DNA from 3 places in the Pseudoalteromonas sp. 10-33 genome. Region 2 is predicted to be linked to each of the others. Evidence: predicted binding sites of a transcription regulator. Region 2 holds the regulator's gene; each other region holds the start of a gene.
What was found. Region 2 encodes sigma-54, which starts transcription at its own class of promoters, with help from an activator protein. Its sites were predicted from a motif close to GTTGGCACGNNNNTNGNNT; they were not measured.
Positions count from the first base shown of each region.

Region 1: a site for sigma-54 is predicted at 2,060-2,078, ahead of glnA (glutamate--ammonia ligase). Genes of this name have one in related genera too.
Region 3: a site for sigma-54 is predicted at 1,600-1,618, ahead of nirB (nitrite reductase large subunit NirB). Genes of this name have one in related genera too.

Region 1 is NZ_LOFI01000004.1:88,919-97,071, forward strand. It holds gene typA (translational GTPase TypA) at 1-1,627, opposite strand, end outside; gene glnA (glutamate--ammonia ligase) at 2,134-3,540, shown strand; gene ATS76_RS05110 (DUF4124 domain-containing protein) at 3,655-4,176, shown strand; gene glnL (nitrogen regulation protein NR(II)) at 4,260-5,330, shown strand; gene ntrC (nitrogen regulation protein NR(I)) at 5,345-6,730, shown strand; gene ATS76_RS05125 (cyclic nucleotide-binding domain-containing protein) at 6,757-7,215, shown strand; gene ATS76_RS05130 (hypothetical protein) at 7,217-7,882, opposite strand; gene ATS76_RS05135 (hypothetical protein) at 7,938-8,153, opposite strand, start outside.
Region 2 is NZ_LOFI01000001.1:234,060-242,212, reverse strand. It holds gene ATS76_RS01100 (KpsF/GutQ family sugar-phosphate isomerase) at 1-663, shown strand, start outside; gene kdsC (3-deoxy-manno-octulosonate-8-phosphatase KdsC) at 664-1,215, shown strand; gene lptC (LPS export ABC transporter periplasmic protein LptC) at 1,212-1,766, shown strand; gene lptA (lipopolysaccharide transport periplasmic protein LptA) at 1,756-2,292, shown strand; gene lptB (LPS export ABC transporter ATP-binding protein) at 2,289-3,014, shown strand; gene ATS76_RS01075 (RNA polymerase factor sigma-54) at 3,084-4,583, shown strand; gene hpf (ribosome hibernation promoting factor) at 4,610-4,897, shown strand; gene ptsN (PTS IIA-like nitrogen regulatory protein PtsN) at 4,902-5,354, shown strand; gene rapZ (RNase adapter RapZ) at 5,374-6,219, shown strand; gene ATS76_RS01055 (HPr family phosphocarrier protein) at 6,263-6,535, shown strand; gene mgtE (magnesium transporter) at 6,645-8,003, shown strand; gene ATS76_RS01045 (YgiQ family radical SAM protein) at 8,072-8,153, opposite strand, start outside.
Region 3 is NZ_LOFI01000014.1:32,458-40,610, reverse strand. It holds one part of gene ATS76_RS10290 (IS3 family transposase) at 233-488, shown strand; one part of gene ATS76_RS10290 (IS3 family transposase) at 488-1,395, shown strand; gene nirB (nitrite reductase large subunit NirB) at 1,768-4,344, shown strand; gene nirD (nitrite reductase small subunit NirD) at 4,331-4,684, shown strand; gene cobA (uroporphyrinogen-III C-methyltransferase) at 4,695-5,564, shown strand; gene ATS76_RS10270 (nitrate- and nitrite sensing domain-containing protein) at 5,834-7,093, shown strand; gene ATS76_RS10265 (MOSC domain-containing protein) at 7,166-7,810, opposite strand; gene moaE (molybdopterin synthase catalytic subunit MoaE) at 7,811-8,153, opposite strand, start outside.

The DNA of each region.
Region 1 (8,153 bases), on a different contig from region 2:
GCTTACCTTTAAGCGCGTTAACAGTAAGGTCGTTATCACGGCTATGAATACCGATAACCATACCTTCATAAACTTCAACACCGTGACCGATAAATAAGCGGCCGCGCTCTTGTAAGTTAAATAATGCGTTAGTAAGTGCTTTACCTGTTGCGTTAGCAATCATTACGCCGTTCTTACGAACACCTAGCTCGCCACCTTTGTGCGGACCGTAGTGATCGAACGTATGGTAAAGTAAGCCAGAACCTGAAGTTAAAGTCATGAACTCAGTTTGGAAACCAATTAAGCCACGGCTTGGGATCATAAAGTCCATACGCATACGACCTTTACCATCTGGTGCCATGTCAGTTAACTCACCTTTACGAAGACCAATTTGCTCCATGATAGAACCTTGGTGCTCTTCTTCACAGTCAATCGTTAGTGTTTCATACGGTTCTTCTAACACACCATCAACAGTACGTAAGATTACTTCTGGACGAGAAACAGCTAGCTCGTAACCTTCACGACGCATGTTCTCGATTAAGATACCTAGGTGTAATTCACCACGACCCGATACGCGGAAGCTGTCAGGGTTATCGGTATCTGAAACACGAAGTGCTACGTTGTGTACTAATTCTTTGTCTAAACGTTCACGAATATTACGTGATGTTACAAACTTACCTTCTTTACCACAGAACGGAGAGTTGTTTACAGAGAACGTCATTGTTACTGTAGGCTCATCAACACTTAGTGGTGGTAATGCTTCAACGTTGTTAGGACAACAAAGCGTATCTGAAATCTTAAGCTCGCCTAAGCCTGTTACAGTAACAATGTTACCAGCGTAAGCTTTATCAGTGTCGATACGCTCAAGGCCTAAGTAGCTTTGTACTGAACCAATTTTACCGTTACGAGTCGTGCCGTCAGCACTGATAACCGTCACTTGTTGGTTAGTCGCAACAGAACCGCGCTTAATACGGCCAATACCAATTACACCTTTGTAAGAGTTGTAATCAAGCTGAGAGATTTGCATTTGGAAGTCACCTTCAGGATCTGCATCCGGTGGTGATACTTCATCAACGATCATCTTGAACATAGGTTCCATGTTGTCTGATGGCTCGTCTAAATCTAATGTTGCCCAACCGTTGATAGCTGATGCGTATATTACTTTAAAGTCTAACTGTTCGTCAGTTGCGCCAAGGTTATCGAATAAATCAAAGATTTGATCCATAACCCAATCAGGGCGTGCACCTGGCTTATCAATTTTATTGATAACTACGATTGGCTTTAAGCCTTGCGCGAATGCCTTTTGCGTTACGAAACGCGTTTGTGGCATTGGACCTTCTTGAGCATCAACAAGTAATAATACTGAGTCAGCCATCGAAAGTACGCGTTCAACTTCACCACCGAAATCGGCGTGTCCCGGGGTATCTACGATATTGATGTGGTAATCATTCCAAGAGATAGCTGTGTTTTTAGCTAAAATGGTAATACCACGTTCTTTCTCAATGTCGTTTGAGTCCATCACGCGCTCTTCGTTACCGCCGCGTGTTTCTAATGTACCTGATTGCTCAAGTAGTTTGTCAACCAGAGTTGTTTTACCGTGGTCAACGTGCGCGATAATCGCTATATTTCTTAACTGTTCGATGCTCATATATTTACTCAGAGAAATTAAATTCTCAATGATCCTGCAAGATCTACGCACTCATCTGCGTTTTCACGAGATGTCCAAGCATAGGATTTAAAAGGGCGCATATTATCCCTCATTAATGACATGGATGAAAGTTTATCCAATACAATTTTCAAAACTTTCTCAATACTTTTACTAAGTATCTGTTTTATATATGACAATTATATGAAATAAATTGTCATTATTTTTTCAAAAATGCAGTTTACACTATTTATACGATATTTTTGGCACTCTTTTACATTTAGGTTATGCTGATTTCGAGCGATTAAATTAACAACAAAATAGAGCGGGCACAGCTTGCACCAAAGTGGAATTTAACCGCACCATATTGGTGCTGTTTTATGCCCCATATTGTAGCAACTAAGTTTTTTTAACCTATAAACATAGAGTTATAAAAATGGCACAAAATCAGCTTAATAAATCCCAAAGCAATTATGCAGCAATAACAAAACCCAATAGTTGGAGGACACATGTCACAATCGGTTTTAGATTTTATTAAAGAAAATGACGTTAAGTTCATTGATTTACGCTTTACTGATACAAAAGGTAAAGAGCAACATGTATCTATTCCTCATCACCAAGTTGATGAAGATTTTTTCGAAGACGGTAAAATGTTTGACGGTTCTTCAATTGCTGGCTGGAAAGGCATTAACGAATCAGACATGGTATTAATGCCTGTTGCTGAATCAGTAAAACTTGACCCATTCACTGAAGAAACAACATTAATTGTACGTTGTGACGTTGTAGAGCCTTCTACACTTCAAGGTTACGAGCGTGACCCACGCTCTGTTGCAAAACGTGCTGAAGAGTACATGAAATCTACAGGTATCGCAGATACTGTGTTATTTGGCCCAGAGCCAGAGTTTTTCCTTTTCGACGATGTTAAATACAAATCAGATATGTCTGGTTCAATGTACAAAGTTGATGCTGTTGAAGCGGCATGGAACTCAGATAAAGATTACGAAGGCGGTAACACTGGTCACCGTCCAGGTGTTAAAGGCGGTTACTTCCCTTGTTCACCTGTTGATTCTTCACAAGATTGGCGTTCAGCTACGTGTTTAGTGCTTGAAGAACTAGGTCAAGTGGTAGAGGCACATCACCACGAAGTAGCAACAGCTGGCCAAAACGAAATCGCAACGCGTTTTAACAGCATGGTTTTAAAAGCGGATGAAATCCAAGAAATGAAATATGTTATTCATAACATGGCTCATTTATACGGAAAAACAGCTACATTTATGCCTAAGCCAATTGTTGGTGATAACGGTTCTGGTATGCACTGTCACCAGTCTTTAGCTAAAGACGGTGTAAACTTGTTTGCTGGCGATAAGTACGGCGGCCTATCTGAAGAGGCGCTTTACTACATTGGCGGTATTATCAAGCATGCTAAAGCTATTAACGCATTTGCTAACGCATCAACTAACTCGTACAAACGTTTAGTACCGGGCTTTGAAGCGCCAGTAATGCTTGCATACTCTGCACGTAACCGTTCTGCTTCAATTCGTATCCCAGTGGTACCATCTGCGAAAGGTCGTCGTATTGAAGTACGTTTCCCAGATCCAACAGCTAACCCATACCTTGCTTTCTCAGCAATGCTTATGGCTGGCCTTGATGGTATCAAAAACAAGATCCACCCTGGCGATGCAATGGATAAAGATTTATATGACTTACCAGCAGAAGAAGCAGCAGAAATTCCACAAGTTGCATCTTCACTTGGTGAAGCACTCGATGCACTAAGTGCTGACCGTGAGTTCTTAACTCAAGGTGGTGTATTCACTGATGACCTAATTGATGCTTACATTGCACTTAAGGGTCAAGAAGTTGAAAAGCTTAACATGACAACTCACCCAGTTGAGTTTGAAATGTACTACAGCTGTTAATTTAACACTGTAAAAGAATGTGTGTTCTCAAGCCCGCTAAGCGGGCTTTTTTAATGGTAAATTAAATCAAACTCCACTAAAGTTAAGCCATCATAAAAATTGCAGGGTAGCAGTGTGAATAGTAAAACTTTATTGCTAATGATTACTTTAGGATTAAGTAATTATGGTTATGCGGGTGAAAAAAGAATTTACGCTTGGAAGGATCAAAATGGCGTTTTAGTGTTTTCAGATACACCGCGTAAAGGTGCTACAGAGGTCAAACTCTCTAGCCAAAGTTTAACTATACCCGCTAAAGATATAGCGACTCTCAGCAGCCAATCCCATACTAAAAAAACAGGGTTTGGTATTGCCATTACGTCACCTGAGCACAATCAAACCATTCATGAAAATACCGGAACAATATACGTCACCAGCCGGGTAATCCCGAGCTTTAAAACAGGGTATACCATTCAATTGCTTGTTAATGGAGAAGCAAACGGCCCTGCAATAAACAACTCCGTATTTGCAATTGCTGATGTTGAAGCCGGTGAACACATGCTTCAACTGAGGCTGTTTAACGAGAAAAACCAAATTATCGCTGTGAGCGAGCCTCGTATATTTAATATGCGCAGAAAAGGCAAAACCCATGGCAATTAAAGCGAAACTTAATACTTAGGCGCAGCAGCTCATTTTAGATAAAACCTGGCCTGCAAACACCTGCGCACTAAAATGGTGCAAACATGATTAATAACGAAAATTTTAGCCCTGAATTGCTTGATGCCATATGGCAAAATCAAACAACGTCGGTCATGCTTCTCGATAAAAACTTTACGGTTGTTTATGCAAATACCAGTACCAGTGAGTTACTTGGCCTTGCTACTAAGCGCTTATTGAAACAGCCCTTTGATACCCTTTTTAATTACCATTCAATTGACTTAAAACGAATAGCGCAGTTTTCATTAATTGATGGTGTTGATTGCCAACAACACAGAGCTGACGTGGTGTTTAGCGATTCTCGCCATGCCAAAGTAAGCGTTAATTCAAGACGAATTAACTTTAAAGGGATTGCTTATATTCTATTAGAGTGTCGCCAAACAGACGACGAAATAAAACACGATCAGGCCTCAAATCAAATGCACCAATACCAAGCTGCACGCAATTTAATAAGAGGCTTAGCACACGAAATTAAAAATCCTTTGGGTGGAATCCGCGGAGCGGCGCAGTTATTGCAATATGAGGTTGATCAGCAAGAAAGAAATCAATGCGCTGAGCTCATTATAGAGCAAGCAGACAGATTACGTGAATTAGTAGATAGACTTTTAGGGCCTAATCAGCTTCCGCAAAAATCTTACGTTAATATACACCAAGCGTTAGAGTCGGTTGTGAAGTTAAGCACACTCGATAATTGTACAAATATTGAATTGAAAAAAGACTACGACCCTAGTATCCCTGATGTGTTTATTGATCAGAGCAAAATACAACAAGTTGTTTTGAATATTGTTCGTAATGCTCAGCAGGCGCTTATTGATGGTGGTGAGATAAAAATAAAAACACGAATAAATCATCAGCATCGCCGCCCGGGTAAGGCTCCTAAAAAAGCCTTGTTGATCCAAATATCTGATAACGGACCAGGCATTGATCACAGCATACGTGAAACATTGTTCTACCCTATGATCACCAATAAAGAAGGTGGCTCTGGACTTGGACTCTCGATTGCGCAAACGCTTATTGATCAACACGATGGCTACATTGAATGTGATAGCTGGCCTGGACATACTGAATTTAATATCTATCTGCCCTTTGCAGATTAATGTTTGGAGTTTGCATGAAAACAGTTTGGCTTGTAGATGATGACGCATCAATTCGTTTTGTACTTGAAAAAGCACTAGAACGTTCTGGTTTTAATGTAGAAAGTTTTGCCAATGCGCAAGATGTACTTAATGCATTAAAATTTAGCCAGCCAGCTGTTTTGGTGTCGGACGTAAAAATGCCCGGTATGGACGGCATGGCGCTACTTGAACTCATCGCAGAACAAAACCCTGGCTTGCCAGTAATAATAATGACTGCGCACTCAGACCTAGATTCAGCAGTGAACGCCTTTCAAAAAGGGGCATTTGAGTACTTAGCTAAACCATTCGATTTAAATGAAGCTGTTGCACTTGTTGAAAGCGCATTTAGAGCAAATTCCACAAAAAAAACCAAACGTAAGCAAGCGCCTCCAAAAAGTGCTCACATCATTGGTGAAGCACCCGCTATGCAAGAAGTATTTAGAGCGATAGGTAAACTGTCAGCATCAAGCATGAGTGTTTTGATTAATGGTGAGTCGGGTACAGGTAAAGAGCTCGTTGCAAGTGCACTGCATAACCACAGTCCCCGTAAAGAAAACCAGTTTATCGCCCTTAATATGGCCGCTATTCCAAAAGAATTAGTTGAGTCTGAACTGTTTGGCCATGAAAAAGGAGCCTTTACTGGTGCCGATAGCGTACGAAAAGGTCGCTTTGAGCAAGCCAATGGCGGCACTTTATTTTTAGATGAAATTGGTGATATGCCGCTTGATGTGCAAACCCGTCTTTTACGCGTACTTGCCGATGGTGAATTTTACCGTGTAGGTGGACATCAAAGCATCAAAGTCGATGTACGTATCATTGCCGCAACACATCAAAACTTAGAAGACTTAGTTAAACAAGGTAAGTTTAGGGACGATTTATTTCATCGCTTAAATGTAGTACGCCTTCGTTTACCTGCTTTACGTGAACGCACCGAAGATATTGAACGCTTAGCGCAACACTTTTTACATAAAAGCGCTAAAGATCTGCAAGTAGAAAGTAAAGTGTTGAGCCCTAAAGCCACCGAGCAACTTCGTTTATTTAACTGGCCAGGTAATGTTCGTCAACTTGAAAACACCTGTCGTTGGTTAACGGTTATGGCACCAGGCGAGCTGGTGACTGAGCAAGATTTACCCCCTGAAATTATTGAAGTAACACCAATACAAGAGGAAGGCGACTGGTTAGATGCCTTTCAACAATGGCTTAATAATGAGTTAAAACAAGGTAAAGAAAATATTTGGCCTGATATACAAGCACAATTAGAAACACGCTTGATTAAAACCGCACTCGCTAATTGTTCTGGCCACAAACAAGATGCGGCCATAAAAATAGGCTGGGGTCGCAATACATTGACCCGTAAATTAAAAGAGCGCAATATTAGTTAACAATGTGCATTAAATTTTGATATCGAATGAAATTAATCGAACATATTCCTTTGTTCAAACAAATGGAAATAATTAACAGGCTGCATTTTTTTAAAGAGTTTACGCTTAACGAGCGTCAAATTTTATTAGAATCATATGGCCTGTTATATTTAGTTGGCCAACATCAATTTTTGTTTAAACAGTTTGATAACGATAAGCGATTATACATTGTACTTAGCGGCGCACTTTTAGTATTTAAGCATAATCACTTACTTGAACTTGGCACAATAGAGCCTGGTGAATTTATAGGTGAAGGCGCATTTATAAATAACCGAGAGCGCAGTACAAGTGCCCGTGCCAAAACCGACACCATTGTCCTTGCCATCACTCCCGAAGCACTCACTCAATTACCCAATGTCATTCGAGAAAAAATTAAAGACCGCATTATTGAAGGCATGAGCGAGCGAATAACCAAGCTCAGTGACTATATAGAAAACCACGGTTAGTTCAATCCATATAAACAACCTGTAATGAGCAATCAAGCCAGCTTGGGGTATTGACATGGGCTGTAAATGTGAAAGTATCGGATGGCTTGGCGCCAAAGGGCGTATTTACAAGCGGCTGTGAGTGGCTATATGTTTGCGAATAATTTTTGTAATAAATGACAACGTAACCGTATAAAAACTCCCAACCTAACCTCACAATAGCGCCACTGGGTAAGGTAAAATCAGCATGCTTTTTGGTAAAGGAAACGATTAAATCATTGTACTTATCTTCGCTGCATTGGGTTGTTCTTAGCCGAGACGGCATAGTAAAAGCGCCTTCTCCATCAGTACTTTTTAAATAAAAGCCTATATTGCCATCGCCATAAAAATGATTTGATCGTGTGGTGTAGTTAATTTCGGGTTGATAACCTAGCTCTTGCATAATAATAGCTAACTGCTCAGTCTCTTTTTGATAAATCTTATCGCTTGATAAAAGCAATATAGCTTCACCAAAATCAGATGGGATTTCTAGCTCTACATATTCATAAGGAAGGTTCTGTGCTTTTAGCGCAGCATCGAGCTGGTTGCGCTGTTCATCTTGTAAATTTTCACTAAAAACATAAACGGTGGGTTGCTGGCATGCGGCTAACATACATGCCAGTACACAAATTAAAAATCCTTTTTTCATAGTCACCTCAATTGATTACAAACGTAGTCTATTAGAGGTAATAACTTATAGCAACCTAATTTATTTGGTTATTCAGCCAAGCGTCTACACTTTTGCGCGTATATAACACCTCTTTAAATAAGCGGTGACGTTCAAATTCCAAAACGCTTTTTTTGTTAGTATTGCCACTTAGTAACTGGCTGTGTGCATCGTTAAATTTTGAAATAACCGAAAACCCTCGCTCAGGTTTTTGGTCGTGTTTTTTTATTGATTTACTAAGGTGTTCCCTAAC
Region 2 (8,153 bases):
AGCGAAGTACTCAATATAATTCCTGTTTTAAAACGCCTTGGCGCCAAAATGATAGCCATGACAGGCAACGCAAGCTCAACGATGGCCACGCTTGCAAACGTACATATTTGCATAAAAGTTCAAAAAGAAGCCTGTTCGTTAGGCTTAGCCCCAACCGCAAGCACAACAGCAACACTTGCAATGGGTGATGCCATGGCGGTTGCACTTTTAGAAGCCCGTGGTTTTACAGCTGATGACTTTGCACTATCTCACCCCGGCGGTAGTTTAGGTAAACGTTTGCTGCTGACCTTAAAAGATGTCATGCATAGCGGTAAAAACACACCTATTATTAATGTTACGCAAACTATAAAAGATGCGCTAATAGAAATGTCGGCCAAAGGGTTAGGTATGACGGCCATAGTTGATTCTCAGCAGCAACTTGTAGGGCTATTTACTGACGGTGATTTACGCCGTATTTTAGAACAACGAATTGATATACATACAACACGAATAGATGTTGTGATGACTAAGTCCTGCACCACTGCAACACAAGATATTTTGGCCGCTGAAGCGTTAAATATTATGGAGCAAAAACGTATAAATGGCTTAATAATTGTTGATGAGCAAAATCACCCTATTGGTGCATTAAATATGCAAGACTTATTAAAAGCAGGAGTACTATAAATGCAATTTGAAGAGCTCTATCAACCTCTAAGCGAAGACGCAAAAGCACGTGCTAAAAAAGTAAAGCTGCTTATTTGTGATATTGATGGTGTGTTTTCTGATGGTCGTATTTATCTGGGTAACCAAGGTGAAGAGCTCAAAGCATTTAATACAAAAGATGGCTTTGGCATTAAAGCGCTAATTAACAGCGGCTTTGACGTTGCGGTTATTACCGGACGACACTCAAAAATAGTACAACAACGTATGACAAGCCTAACAGTACAACACATTTACCAAGGCCAAGAAAACAAACTCCTCGCTTATGAGGAGCTAAAAACAAAGCTTAGCTTATGTGATGAGCAAATTGCCTACATTGGCGATGATGGCCCTGACATGCCAGTAATGGAGTTAGTAGGGTTTGCTGTTGCAGTAAATGACGCACATCCGCTAATAAAACGTTTAGCGCATTACACCACACAAATGCTTGGTGGATTTGGTGCAGTGAGAGAGCTTACCGACCTGCTAATGCTTGAAAACAACAAACCCTTGACCACCAAAGGTACGAGTTCATGAATGCAGCGCGCATCATATTAAGCGTTTTATTCATCAGCTGTATGGTTTGGCTTTGGTACCCTTATTTCACACAAGTAAGTTTACCGCAGCAAACCGAAGCAGACATAATTGCAAAGCCCGATTACACTGCCATAGAGCTAAAACAAACTGCGTATGACGAGAATGGGAAAATTAGCCACAAAGTAACGGCAGCGCGAATGGAGTTATATCAAGAGTTAGGATTTACCTTTTTTGATAAACCCATTTTTACGCTTTATAACGACAAACAAACGTGGCGAATTAACGCTAACGAAGCAACATTATACGAAGGCAGACAATTAATACTAGAAGGTAACGTTGTTGCTAGTAATTTAACTGATAACGCAATGATAGATAAGATAAATACTGATAATATTCAGGTAGATATAAAATTACTAACGATGCAATCAGAGCAACCTGTCATTGTTACAGGACCCAATTTAAAGATCACCGGTAAAGGCCTCGAAGCCGATTTAAAAACCGAAGTGATAAAACTAATTAACCATACGCGAACTATTTATTATGACCAATAAACTATTAACACTCTTTATCATTCCAACATTTATACTTGCATTCGGTGCAAATGCCGCTGAACCAACGGCGCCACTTACTGCAAATCAAATTTCGATTAGTGCAGATAAGCAAGAAGGTCAACTAAAAGAAAATGTAGGTATATTCGAAAAAAACGTTGAAATTATTCATGGCGACAGAAAAATTACCGCTGACCGACTAGAAGTGCATAAACGCGATGAATTGGGTGATAACAAGCAACTGTTAATTGCCACAGGTACACCTGCTTATTTTGAAGAAAAACAAGCCGACGGCACAATAATGAGCGCCAGCGCTAATGAAGTTAGATACGATGTTTCTAAACGTTTTTTAACATTAATTGGAGATGCCCAGGTCTCTCAAGCTGGGCAAAAAATGAATGCAAAAAGCATTACCTACGATATTGAGCAACAACTCATTAGCGCCGAAAAAGATGAAAGCTCAACTGATCGCGTGCACACCATTTTAGTACCTGTGGAGCCAAAAAAAAGCGATAAAGGTCAGCCATGAGTACATTAAAAGCAGAGCTATTAGCCAAAAGCTACAAAGGCCGAGAAGTCGTTAAAAATGTAGGCTTAGAAGTTAAAGCCGGCAGCATAGTGGGCTTACTTGGTCCTAACGGTGCAGGTAAAACCACCACGTTTTATATGATTGTAGGCTTAGTCCCTAGCGATAAAGGTAAAATATCTATCGACGAGAACGATATTACTCTTTTACCTATGCACAGTCGTGCTAGATTAGGCATTGGCTACTTGCCGCAAGAGTCGTCTATATTCAGAAAGTTAACCGTATATCAAAACTTAATGGCTATTTTAGAAACTCGAAAGGAGCTCACTAAGCAAGCCAGAGAAGATACACTTAATAATCTATTGGATGAATTTAGCATTCAACACATTCGCGACAGCAAAGGTATGGCACTATCGGGCGGAGAGCGTCGCCGAGTAGAGATTGCACGTGCTTTAGCAGCAGATCCAAAGTTTATTTTATTAGACGAGCCGTTTGCCGGCGTTGACCCTATTTCAGTGTTGGATATTAAAAAAATTATTGAACACCTTAAAAACCGTGGTATTGGTGTATTAATAACAGACCATAATGTAAGAGAAACCCTTGATGTTTGCGAAAAAGCCTACATTGTTTCTCATGGGGAACTGATTGCTTCTGGTACCCCTGAACACGTATTAAACGATAAAACTGTACGCGATGTATATTTAGGCGAGCAATTTAGGCTGTAACATTTACGCCTTATTTGTATGCATCTGCTAGTATTAATTATAACAACTTAAAAGGATTGTTAGAGATACATGAGGCAATCACTACAGCTGCGCATGGGCCAGCAACTTACAATGACACCTCAGTTGCAGCAAGCTATTCGCTTGCTGCAATTAAGCACATTGGATCTTCAGCAAGAAATACAAGAAGCGCTCGACAGCAACCCATTACTTGAGGTTGAGGAGCAAGACTATGCCGATGACCTTGCAGGCAAAAATGAGCAAAAAGCAGATAATGATGAAGTGACAGTAAGTGCATCTGCAGATGAAGCCCCCAGTGAGTATGAACAAGACAGTGGTGAAGCCCTAGCAAAAGATACCGTCAGTGACGACATGGCAATGGACGTTAGCTGGGATGAGTACATGAGTGCCGCCCCAGCATCGTCTTCAGGCCCCATGCCTGAAGATGAGTCTATTTATCAAGGTGCATCGACTGAAACGCTTCACGAATACTTAATGTGGCAATTACAACTAACGCCATTTAGCCCTACGGATGAAGCGATTGCTATTGCAATAGTTGAAGCCGTGGACGACTCAGGCATATTAACCCTCAGCTGTGAAGAAATTTTAGAGAGCTTTAATCAAGATAACGACGATGACGTTGAGGTTGAACTTGATGAAATAGAAGCAGTTTTAAAGCGTATTCAATTATTTGACCCTGTTGGTATTGCAGCACGAAGCTTACAAGAATGTTTGTGTATTCAGTTAAATCAATTTGATAAAGGCACTCCTTTTATTGACGAAACAAAAATGATTTTAACCGAGCACATAGATTTGTTAGCTGCTCGCGACTATCGTACATTAATGAAAAAAACGAAGCTCAAAGAAGATGAGCTTAAAGAAGTAATGACACTTATTCATACGCTTAACCCAAAGCCTGCAGACACAATAGTGCGAGAAGAGTCTGAATATGTAATACCAGATGTGTCAGTTAAGAAAATTAAAGGCCGCTGGGTGGTTGAACTAAACCCAGACAGCATGCCAAAAATTCGTGTAAACAGCCAATATGCTGCAATGTCGCGTACAGTTAAGTCGAGCGGTGATAGCCAATTTATTCGCTCACATTTACAAGAAGCTAAATGGTTTATTAAAAGTTTAGAAAGCAGAAACGACACGCTTTTAAAAGTAACTAACTGTATCGTAAAGCAACAACAAGGTTTTTTTGAACACGGTCCAGAAGCCATGAAACCTATGGTTTTAAATGATGTAGCCGAAATGGTAGAAATGCACGAATCGACAATTTCGCGCGTAACGACTCAAAAGTACATGCACACACCGCGTGGAATATTTGAGCTTAAATACTTTTTCTCAAGCCATGTAAGCACCGAAAATGGTGGAGAATGTTCATCCACAGCGATACGAGCACTTATCAAAAAACTAATCGCAGCAGAAAACTCAGCAAAACCATTGAGTGATAGCAAAATTGCGGATATATTGGCTGAGCAAGGAATTAAAGTAGCAAGACGTACAATCGCAAAATACCGCGAATCTCTTGCTATTCCACCGTCAAATCAGCGAAAGAGCCTGATCTAAGACGCTAAACAAAGAGGGTAATGCTTATGCAACTAAATTTAACTGGTCGTCATGTAGAACTAACTGATTCATTAAGAGACTATATAAATACCAAATTTGCGAAGCTAGAAAGGCACTCTGATCATATTAATAATGTTCATGTCATTCTTGATATAGAAAAATTAAATCAAAAAGCAGAAGCAACTATTCATGTAAGTGGCGCTGAATTATTCGCATCCACTGAACATCAAGATATGTATGCAGCGATTGATTCATTAATTGATAAGCTTGACCGTCAAGTAATTAAACATAAAGAGAAGCTTGCTCGACACTAATATGATGAAACTAAGTTCACTTATATGCCAGGACTGCAGCAAAGCTGCGGTCCTTTTTAATAGTAAAAAAAGAATTTTAGAGTTTATTAGCGAGCTTGCTCACGATAAATTACCTTATTTGTCTCAACAAGATATTTTGGGCGCCTTATTAACCCGCGAAAAGCTAGGTAGTACAGGAATAGGAAGAGGCATAGCTATTCCACATGGTCGAATGAGCGGCGCACAAGAACCTTTAGCATTAGTATTAGTAAGTGAAACACCGATTAACTTTGATGCTATAGACAATCGACCAGTTGATATTTTTGTTGCACTCATCGTACCTGATGGTGATAACCAGCAACACTTAAAGACGCTAGCGACGATAGCTGATAAACTAAAAAATAAAGAATTTTGCAAGCAGCTACGCTGTGCTAAATCGGATGCCGAGCTGTATCAAATTATTGTTGACCAATCGTAATAAATTTTAAGGGTGATTAATGGAGTTGATTATCATAAGTGGCCGTTCTGGTTCTGGTAAGTCGGTTGCTTTACGCGTTGTTGAAGATCTAGGTTATTATTGCGTAGATAACATCCCTGTAAATTTATTACCTTCTTTGGTAAGAAGCGTTTCTGATAACTACGATAAAATCGCTGTTAGCATCGATGTGCGAAACTTGCCAAAAGAACAAGATGAATTTAATCACATTATTGAATATTTACCGGGTTTTACAAAACCAACGCTATTTTATTTAGACAGTGAAGATCAAACATTAATAAAACGCTTTTCAGAAACAAGACGTTTGCACCCTCTATCAATCGATTCGCTACCGCTTGATTTAGCCATAAAAAAAGAAAAAGAACTACTTGATGTGCTCACTACTCGTGCCGATTACATGATAGATACCAGCGACTTGAGTGTTCATCAACTCGCTGAATCGATTCGTGAAAAAATATTAGGTAAAAAAGACAAGCAGCTGATTGTCACATTTGAATCATTTGGTTTTAAACATGGCATTCCTAAAGAAGCAGACTACGTATTTGATGCACGTTTTTTACCTAACCCACACTGGGAGCCTGAACTAAAACCACTCAATGGCTTAGACCAGCCAGTAAAAGATTATTTAGCTAGCCACAGCATAGTTCAAAAGTTCACATGGCAAATTCAAACTTTTGTGCAAACATGGTTACCTCATTTAGAACGCAATAACCGTAGCTACTTAACGATTGCTATTGGTTGTACTGGCGGACAACATCGCTCTGTATATTTAGCGCAAACAATTGGTGAAAGCTTTGCAGTTACGCATCCTAATGTAAAAATACGCCACAGAGAACAAGAAAAATAATTTATATAAACTAATAACCTGTTCAGCTTTGATAGAGTAATGTATGCGCATACAAGACACTTTTTTAATACAAAATAAATTAGGGCTACATGCCAGAGCCGCGACAGTCTTGGCTCAACTTGCTGTTAAATTTGATGCTTCAATCACTTTATTTCAAGATGACAAAGAAGCTGCTGGTGATAGTGTATTAGCACTGATGCTACTTGAAAGTAGCCAAGGTAAAGAGGTTAAAGTGGTATGTGAAGGACCTGATGCAAAACAAGCTTTAAATGCAGTTGGAGAGCTTATTTCGCAACGATTTAACGAGCAAGAGTAACGTTAATTTTTAACAATTAAATAAAATAACTATAATCAGAAATAACTGGCTAATAGTTCGTACTCTCCCACCCACTAAGTAACAGTTACAATATAAATAAAGGACGCCAATGCCCGAAGCTTTTGAACAAGACTACCCACTACAACAACTAAAACAAGTGACTAAGTCACTTAATAGTGGCCAGTTTGTTCAAGTTAGACGCATGCTCGCAAAAACCGCCCCATGTGATACTGCTTTATTATTGGAGTCGTCTCCTCATAAAATTCGTCGATTACTTTGGCAACTTGTTGACCCTGATGTTCAAGGTGACGTACTAGAAGAGTTATCAGAAGACGTACGTTTAGGCATCATAGCCCAAATGGAACCTGAGCATATTGCTGCCGCTACTGAAGACATGGGGCACGATGACTTAGGTGAAGTGTTACGTAGCTTGCCTGACACCGTTTATAAAGACGTTGTTAGCGCTATGGATATTCAAGACAGAGAGCGCGCAACACAGGCGTTGTCTTATCAAGAGCGTTCTGCTGGCGCACTCATGAACACCGATACGGTAACTATTCGTCCAGACGTTACCATTGATGTAGTACTGCGCTACATTCGACTTCGTGGAGAGTTACCTGAAGGCACAGATGATCTGTATGTAGTTGATAAACATAACTGCTTTATTGGTGCTTTATCGCTGAGTACATTACTGACTAATTCACCTGAAAAAATTGTTCGCGACTTAATGGATGAAGAGTGTGAGTCAATTCCAATATCTATGGATGAAAGTGAAGTTGCACAACTATTCGAACGCCATAATTGGATCTCTGCCCCTGTTGTTGATGATAATGATCAGCTGCTAGGTCGTGTCACAATCGATGATATTGTCGACGTTATACGAGAAGACGCCGAGCATAGCTTACTGAGCTTGGCAGGTCTTGATGATGAAGAAGATACCTTTGCTCCCGTCTTAAAAAGCTCGAAAAAACGCTCAGTATGGTTAGGAGTTAACTTATTGACGGCGCTTGCGGCCGCCTTTGTAGCTAGTTTTTTTGAAAGCACACTCGATATTTTACCTATATTAGCAGTGCTTAATGGCATTGTACCTTCTATGGGTGGTGTTGCTGGTAGCCAGTCGCTTACGCTTGTTATTCGTGGTATTGCTGTCGGTCATATTAATCAAACTAACCAACGTTTTTTAATGATGAAAGAACTGGCCATAGGTGCGCTTAATGGTATTTTATGGTCATTATTAATAGCGGGTGTCATTGCACTATGGCAATGGGACTTTATGCTCGGCGGCGTGCTTGCTTTTGCTATGTTTATGAATCTAGTGGTAGCCGGCGTGGCTGGAGCGAGTATCCCTATTTTACTTAAAAAAATGAATATAGACCCCGCACTTGCAGGTAGTGTAGTGCTGACAACAGTTACCGATATTGTGGGTATTTTTGCCTTTTTAGGCACCGCTACCTGGCTATTAATATAAGCATAAAACTGTCACAAAAAAACGCGCAGTTAATGTATAGCTGCGCGTTTTTAGTTACCCAGTAGAAACTACCTGGCTTTTTGTCTATTTCCACCCACTTTAGGTTTTGTATTAGCCTTTTTAAATTGGCTAAATCCCGTATGGCGTGTA
Region 3 (8,153 bases), on a different contig from region 2:
TAAAAAAGGTAAGTCAAATAAAGTCATACCAATTATTATTCTGGGCGTTAGTTTTCATTTAGCTTTGATTACTCTTTTTGTCTATATAAATAATCAATAACTTACTGATAAAATCTGTAATCACTAGCCCTAATTTGGGTTCTTATCACTCATGTAATGTGTGCTTGTTGTGATTCAATGAAACCGGACACCAATTTAGGTGGTATTATTACCACTCAAACTGAGGTGTTCTATGACAAAACAACGTCGCTCTTTTTCTCAAGAGTTTAAACTTGATTCAGCAAAATTAGTCCTTGATGAAGGATACTCATTCCCTGAAGCTGCTCGCTCACTAGAAGTCGGTGAAACAGCTCTTCGTCGCTGGGTTAAACAATTACAAGATGAGCGTGGTGGCACAACACCAAACTCTAAAGCTCTTACTCCTGAACAGCTTAAAATTCAGGAGCTTGAAGCTAAAATTAATCGACTTGAAAGAGAAAAAACAATTTTAAAAAAGGCTACCGCTCTCTTAATGTCAGACGAGATGAACAATATTCGTTGATAGGCCATTTAAGTGAGCATGAGTCTTTAGAAATGGTCTGTAGCGTGTTTGATGTTCCGCGTTCTAGTTATTATGATTTTAAGCAGCGTGTGGCATCAATTAAGCTTGAAGAGGTGCAGCTTAGGTCAACGATTAGTGAGTTATTCTCACTCAGTCGTGGAGCTGCTGGTAGCCGCACATTAGTGGCGATGCTAAACCACGCTGGCTTACCTATTGGTATCTTTAAGGTACTCCGCATCATGCGTGACTTGGGATTGGTATGCAAACAACCAGGGCCTCATTCATATAAATTAGCGACGGTGGAGCGGCTAGATATTCCAAACATACTTAACCGTGAGTTTGACGTTGATGGCCCAAACCAAGTTTGGTGTGGGGATATTACGTATATTTGGACAGGTAATAAATGGTCTTATCTAGCTGTTATTATCGACTTATTTGCTCGTCGTGTGGTTGGCTGGGCAATGTCAGATAAGCCTGATACTGACTTAGTTATTAAAGCATTAGATAGAGCATACGAGCAACGAGGCAAGCCACTTGGGCTTATATTTCATTCAGACCAAGGCAGTCAGTACAGCGCAAAAAGGTTTCAACAAAGGCTGTGGCGTTACCGTATAGAACAAAGTATGAGCCGCCGAGGAAATTGCTGGGATAATGCCCCGATGAAGCGCCTATTTAGAAGCTTAAAAACGGAATGGGTTCCTTCGTTAGGTTATAGTAATTACCAAGAAGCTGAAAAAGATATTAGCTATTATTTAATGAATTATTATAACTGGCGCAGGCCACATAGCCACAACCAAATGGTTGCCCCTGCTATAGCAGAAGAAAAACTTAATTTACTGTCCGGAATTAGTTGACCACAACAGCTGTATGCAACGTAGTTTTAGCTTAACCTTCAAACTCCCACCTATACGGTCCTCTATTAAGTAACTTGTGCATTATTAGTCCCAAATTCATTTAAACTGCACTAATTAATACAAACCCTGCACCAAAAAAGTACTTTATTAGATTCTACTATTTAAAATAAACATTAATAACCTTATTAATCAGCAACTTAATTTTATGGCTAGGTTATTGCTTTAATAAAATACAAGCCCGTTATTTTAACGGCATACATTTAGGTTGTTATGACCACAGGCAAAGAAGCCCGCTCGCAGTTACATGAACTTGTATCTGTGGCGGGCTTTTTTTGTTTTTAACATTTAAACCGTCACATTAAGGAATGCCTAATGCAAACCTCGCAAAAAATACTCATTATCGGCAATGGTATGGTCGGACATCATTTTGTTGAGCAAATGCGCCAAAGCGATGACAAAGCAAATATTACAGTACTTTGTGGAGAAGCAAATCTTGCATACGACCGCGTTTATTTATCAAGCGTGTTTGATGGCAAAACAGCCGCCGATTTAGCACTTACAACTTTAGATAACTATCAACAACTTAATATTAATGTGCATACTAAACAGTGGGTTGAAGGCATTGATAGAGTAAATAAAGTAGTAACTACTCAAACTGGCGATCAATACCCGTACGACAAACTTATACTTGCTACGGGCTCGTTCCCGTTTGTACCGCCAATTAAGGGAAACGATCAACCCCATTGCTTGGTTTATCGCACCCTAGAGGATTTAGAGCAAATAAAAGCCAGTGCCGCAGCGAGTAAAAGTGGTGTAGTAATTGGGGGGGGATTATTAGGGCTTGAAGCCGCAAACGCCATTAAACAATTAGGGCTTGATACACATGTTGTTGAGTTTGCACCGCAACTTATGGCGGTCCAACTCGACGAGCAAGGCGGCACGCTATTAAAAAATAAAATAGAAAAACTTGGCGTTACTGTTCATACCTCAAAAGCAACCAGCGAAATAGTTAAAGGTGAAAGTAGCCGCTTTAGACTTAACTTTTCAGACGGTACGTTTTTAGAAACCGACTTAATTTTGTTCTCTGCGGGTATTCGCCCTTATGATCAACTGGGTAAAGTGGCTGAGTTAGAACTCGGAGAGCGCGGTGGCATTATTATTAATAACCAGTGCCAAACCTCAGACCCTGATATTTTAGCTATTGGCGAATGTGCCTTGTGGGACAAAAAACTATTTGGTTTAGTGGCACCTGGCTACAACATGGCCCGCGTTGCAGCAAGCCAGCTAAGTGGCGGCGAACTTGAATTTTCAGGTGCCGATATGAGCACTAAGTTAAAACTGCTCGGTGTTGAAGTAGGATCTATTGGCGACGCTCATGCAAAAACACCCAACTGCAAAGAGCTTATTTACCAAGATCCAATTAGAGACTGCTATAAAAAAATCATTCTAAATGAAACCGGCGATAAGCTGCTTGGTGCAGTACTTGTTGGCGATACTAGTGATTACGATACGCTACTTCAGTACATGTTAAACGACATGGACTTACCAGAACATCCTGAGTGTTTAATTTTACCAGACAGCGCTGGCGCACCTTCACTAGCGGGCAGCGCCCTACCCGATACAGCCACCATTTGTTCGTGTCATAACGTGAGTAAAGGCGACATTGTGGGTGCTATTGATGGTGGCTCATGCGATTTAGCCGCGGTTAAATCGTGCACAAAAGCGGCCAGTGGCTGTGGTGGCTGTGCCGCTTTACTTAAATCGGTAGTCGATGATGAGTTAGCGAGTCGTGGTGTTGAAGTAAACAACCATGTGTGCGAGCACTTCGCGTATTCTCGCCAAGAGCTGCTGCATATGGTTAAAGTAGAAAGCATTAAAACCTTTGATGATTTATTAGCTAAACACGGCAGTGGACAGCACGGCTGTGAAATTTGTAAACCTGCTATCGCTTCTATTTTAGCCTCAACATGGAATGACTTTATTTTAGAACCCGCCCATGTTGGCCTGCAAGATACTAACGACACTTACCTTGCTAACATGCAAAAAGACGGCTCGTACTCTGTAGTACCGCGTATTGCTGGCGGCGAAATAACGCCCGACAAACTCATTGTAATTGGCCAAGTAGCAAAAGACTTTAACCTTTATTGTAAAGTGACCGGCGGACAGCGCATCGATTTATTTGGTGCACGTTTAGAAGAGCTGCCCGTTATTTGGGGAAGACTCATTGAAGCTGGCTTTGAGACAGGTCACGCTTATGGTAAGTCTCTTAGAACGGTTAAGTCATGTGTGGGAAGTACGTGGTGTCGTTATGGTGTACAAGACAGTGTTGGCCACGCCATAGAAATTGAAAACCGCTATAAAGGGTTACGCTCACCGCATAAATTTAAAATGGCCGTGTCGGGTTGTACCCGCGAATGCGCCGAGGCACAAAGTAAAGATATAGGTATTATTGCCACTGAAAACGGTTGGAACCTATATGTGTGTGGTAATGGCGGAATGCGCCCTCGTCACGCCGATTTATTTGCTACCGATTTAGATACAACCACTCTTATTAAATACATAGACCGCGTTTTAATGTTTTACATAAAAACCGCCGACAAATTACAGCGTACGTCTGTATGGATGGAAAACCTTGAAGGCGGCCTAGACTACCTTAAAAGTGTAGTAATAGACGACAGCTTAGGTATTTGCCAAGAGCTTGAAGAACAAATGGAGCTTATTACTCAAACATATGCATGTGAGTGGAAAAAAGCAGTAGAAAGCCCTGAAGCTTCTAAGCGTTTTCGCCAGTTTGTTAATAGCCCTAATCCCGATGACAATATTTTATTTGTACAAGAGCGTAATCAAATTCGCCCAGCTACAGACGCTGAAAAACGCGAACAACTAATTACTCAAAACCGTATTCCAGTAATGGAACTTGAAGAGGAGCAAGCTGATGTCTTGGCATAATATTGGAACAATCGACGACCTAGTTGCTAACAGTGGTGTATGCGCATTAGTTAATAATCAGCAAGTGGCCATTTTTTATGTACCACAAAGTAAAGAAAGCGTGTTTGCCATTAGTAACTACGACCCAATTGGAAAAGCGAACGTATTATCGCGCGGTATTATTGGCTCTATAAATGAAAAACTGGTTGTGGCTTCGCCGTTATATAAACAGCATTTTTGTTTAGCAACGGGCGAGTGCCTAGAAGCTGAAGCAATACATTTACCGGTTTTTGATGCAAAAATTGAAGACGGTAACGTACTTATAAGCGCCGAGCCGAAAGTAATTAAAGCGGTTGCTTAAGGAGATTATTATGAGCGTGCTTTCTTATTTTTCGGGTATTGAAAATGGTTGGCTAAACAAATTTGTAAATAAACTTACCAATGGCGTTAAGCTTAATCGCAAAGGGGGCAAAAACGGCCATGTTTATATTGTTGGTGCTGGCCCTGGCGATGCAGAGCTAATTACCGTAAAAGCGCAGCGTTTAATACACACAGCCGACGTCGTTTTATATGACTGGCTTGTGAGCGAAGATTTACTAAAAACATTACCTAAAAAAGCGCAGCGTGTATTTGTAGGCAAACGAGCGGGTATGCATTCAATGACACAAGCCAATATTTGCGCCCTACTCGTTAAATATGCTCAACAAGGGTTAAACGTAGTACGTTTAAAAGGAGGCGATCCGAGTATATTTGCACGTATAAACGAAGAAGCCGATGCGCTCACAAAGCATAATATTAGCTTTGCGATTGTACCTGGCGTTACCACTGCATGTGCGACCTCTGCATATACAGGCATTCCGCTCACAGCACGTGATGTAGCGCGAAGCGTCACGTTTTTAACTGCCCAATTTGCAGATCCTAAAAAACTGCCAAGCTGGAGCAATTACGCCTTTGTGCAAGGTAACAATAATCCAACTTTAGTGGTTTATATGGGCTTAGGACGATTAAAAGAGCTGAGTAACGGCCTTCAGTCGGTAAATTGGCCAAGTACTACGCCAGTATCACTTATAGAAAACGCCACAACAAGTAAGCAAAAAGTGATCACCAGCACATTAAAAAAAGTAGTAAATGATCACCTTAGTCATAACCTGCAAGGCCCTACTCTTATAATTATTGGAGAAGTTATAAATCATAAAATGGCTATTAGCCCAGAGCTTTTAGCTCTAACGGTTAATACGTAACGAAGATTTAATACATAATGCACTCTTCGCGCTTATTTCCTCCCCAGGGGTAAGCGTGCTTTTTATGTACAATATTAGCAGTGCAATATTCCTTTTTTATGCACCAAAAAGGGGATTTATGCGTACCTAAAATAAAATGAGAAATACCTTTAAAATATAAATATAAACACAAGCGGCTGTTTTAGATTGATTTTAAATTCAATAGTTAATTTTATTCATGATTGGAACAAGGGTTGCACTTCAAAAACAAAAAAGTGCGGAACAAACCTATGCAAACAAGCAATCCTCTCACAAAACAGTTTTTACTCGCGGCAAAGTACCAAGAAATTCATGCTTTAAAGCAGCTACAAAATAGCTGTTCCTCGCTCACTAAACTAGGTGATTTTGTGCACCAGTTACAAAAAGAACGTGCTATGAGCAACATATTTTTAGCCTCAAAAAGCTCACGTTTTAGCAATGAGCTAACACAGCAAAGACCCATTACACAAATCGCACAAGAAACCTTTTACGACTCTCTAAAAACAACCTATATAACGAATAATGCAGACCAAGGTCATTCAAGGTTATATAATTTAATTACTTACAGTTTACAGGCACTAGACGTGCTGCCCGCTTTACGCTATCAAATTGGTAAACAAAACGTAACACCTGTGCACGCAACTCAATCATTTACGCAACTTATAGCCAGTTTGTTAAATATTATTTTAGAAGCTGCTGATGGCGCAAGCGATCCGCATGTGACTCGCGTATTAGTTGCATATTTTAATTTTATGCAAGGTAAAGAATACGCTGGCCAAGAGCGCGCCTGCGGAGCACAAGCGTTTGCTGCGAGTAAATTTACACAAGATCAAAAAATGCAACTTGCTCACTTTGTTCAAGAGCAAAGTCATCGTTTTTCGTTTTTTTATGAGTACGCAGACGACCATTTACTTAAATGCTATAACACTTTGATAGAGCACCCGGTAAATAAGCAAGTAGATCAACTAAGAAGTTTGTTACAAAAACTTGATGACGACAATACACAGCCTTTGTCGCAGCTTAGCGAAGTGTGGTACGAAGTAACCACAACGCGTATTGATATTATGCATAAAATAGAGCAAAACATTAGCGATCATTTAATCGACTCTGCAGCAATGCAAATTGCATGCGCTCAACGAAAATTAAATTCCAACAAACAAATACTCAATACCTTAGAGCAACAATATATGCCTGCAAATGACGGACAATTGGCAGTTACAAATCATGAACCAATTAATACGGCAGCGAGCAAGCTTAATAGTAATAAAACCATGTACGACTTAATTTTGGAGCAAAGCCAGCATATTAAACAAATTAATCAGGCACTGGTTGATGCAAAGCAAGTCATTAACGAACAAAAAGTGATTCATCAAGCAAAATATATTTTAATAGAGCAACTAAAAATAAGTGAAGAGCATGCCCACAAGCAACTTCAAAAACAAGCTATGGATTCACATAGTTCACTTTATGCGGTCGCCAACAAAATAGTTGAACTTAGTAATGCTCATTAGAGACTAGTTAAAGAAATAAATGGGATTGACTAGCGATTAACCACAGCCAGGAATATTAAAATTGCCTTATACCTAAGTAAACAGCTTTTTTTTAATTTTAGCTTGCCACTCAAGCGCAAGCTCGGGTAGTTCAAGTGCGGCTAATAATATGCTTTCATAATCTGGGTAGTGTTTATCAAAAAACGCCTGAAACAAGGTTTTTACTGAAATGTTATGCTCAGCTTTCTGTTCAATAGTAACTGCATCCCCTGTTTTAGCAATACCTTGCTCAAGCACTCTAAAATAAACACCCGTGTGGTAATACTGAGTAAACAGTTTTAGGCTTTGTTTATTATTAAGTGCAATAGCCAATTTAAAGCACGGCACACGAGGCTGACTTACTTCAAGCAGCGCAGTACCTATACGAATACGATCGCCTATATGAATATTAGCTTCATCAAGCTCTGAAATTGTAAAGTTTTCGCCAAAGGCACCTACTGCTAAATCATCATTCTCAAGGGTGCGCCGCCAGTAATCATAATGATTGTGCGAAAATGCATATACTGCTTTATCAATACCGCCGTGATTGACTAAATCGGCTTGTTCATCACCTATTATATGTAGCTTTTCAATAACAACAGGCTCATTGGTTGGCGTTTTAAAAATACCGGTTTTAATGGCTTTGCCGTTATGAGCAACCGTTTTTATTTTAGAGGTATTGGTAGAGATTATATGCATTTACTTAATTGCATCCTGTTCGATATTTTGCCATTTATCCAGTGCTTGCTTATCGCTTTGTTTAAACTCAACCCAGTTTGATGAGTCTTTAAAATGCTCTTTTTTCCAAAATGTGGCGTGGTTTTTTAAGTAGTCCATTATAAATTGTGCGCCTTCAAAGGCAGCTTGGCGGTGGCGAGAGGTTACGCCAACAAATACAATTTGCTCGCCAAGGGCTAAATAACCAACTCGATGAATAATGCTTATGCGAGCAAGTTGCCAGCGTGTTTGCGCTTGCTCAGCTATCGATTGCAGTAATTGCTCAGTCATACCTGGGTAGTGTTCAAGCTCGAGTGCAATTACG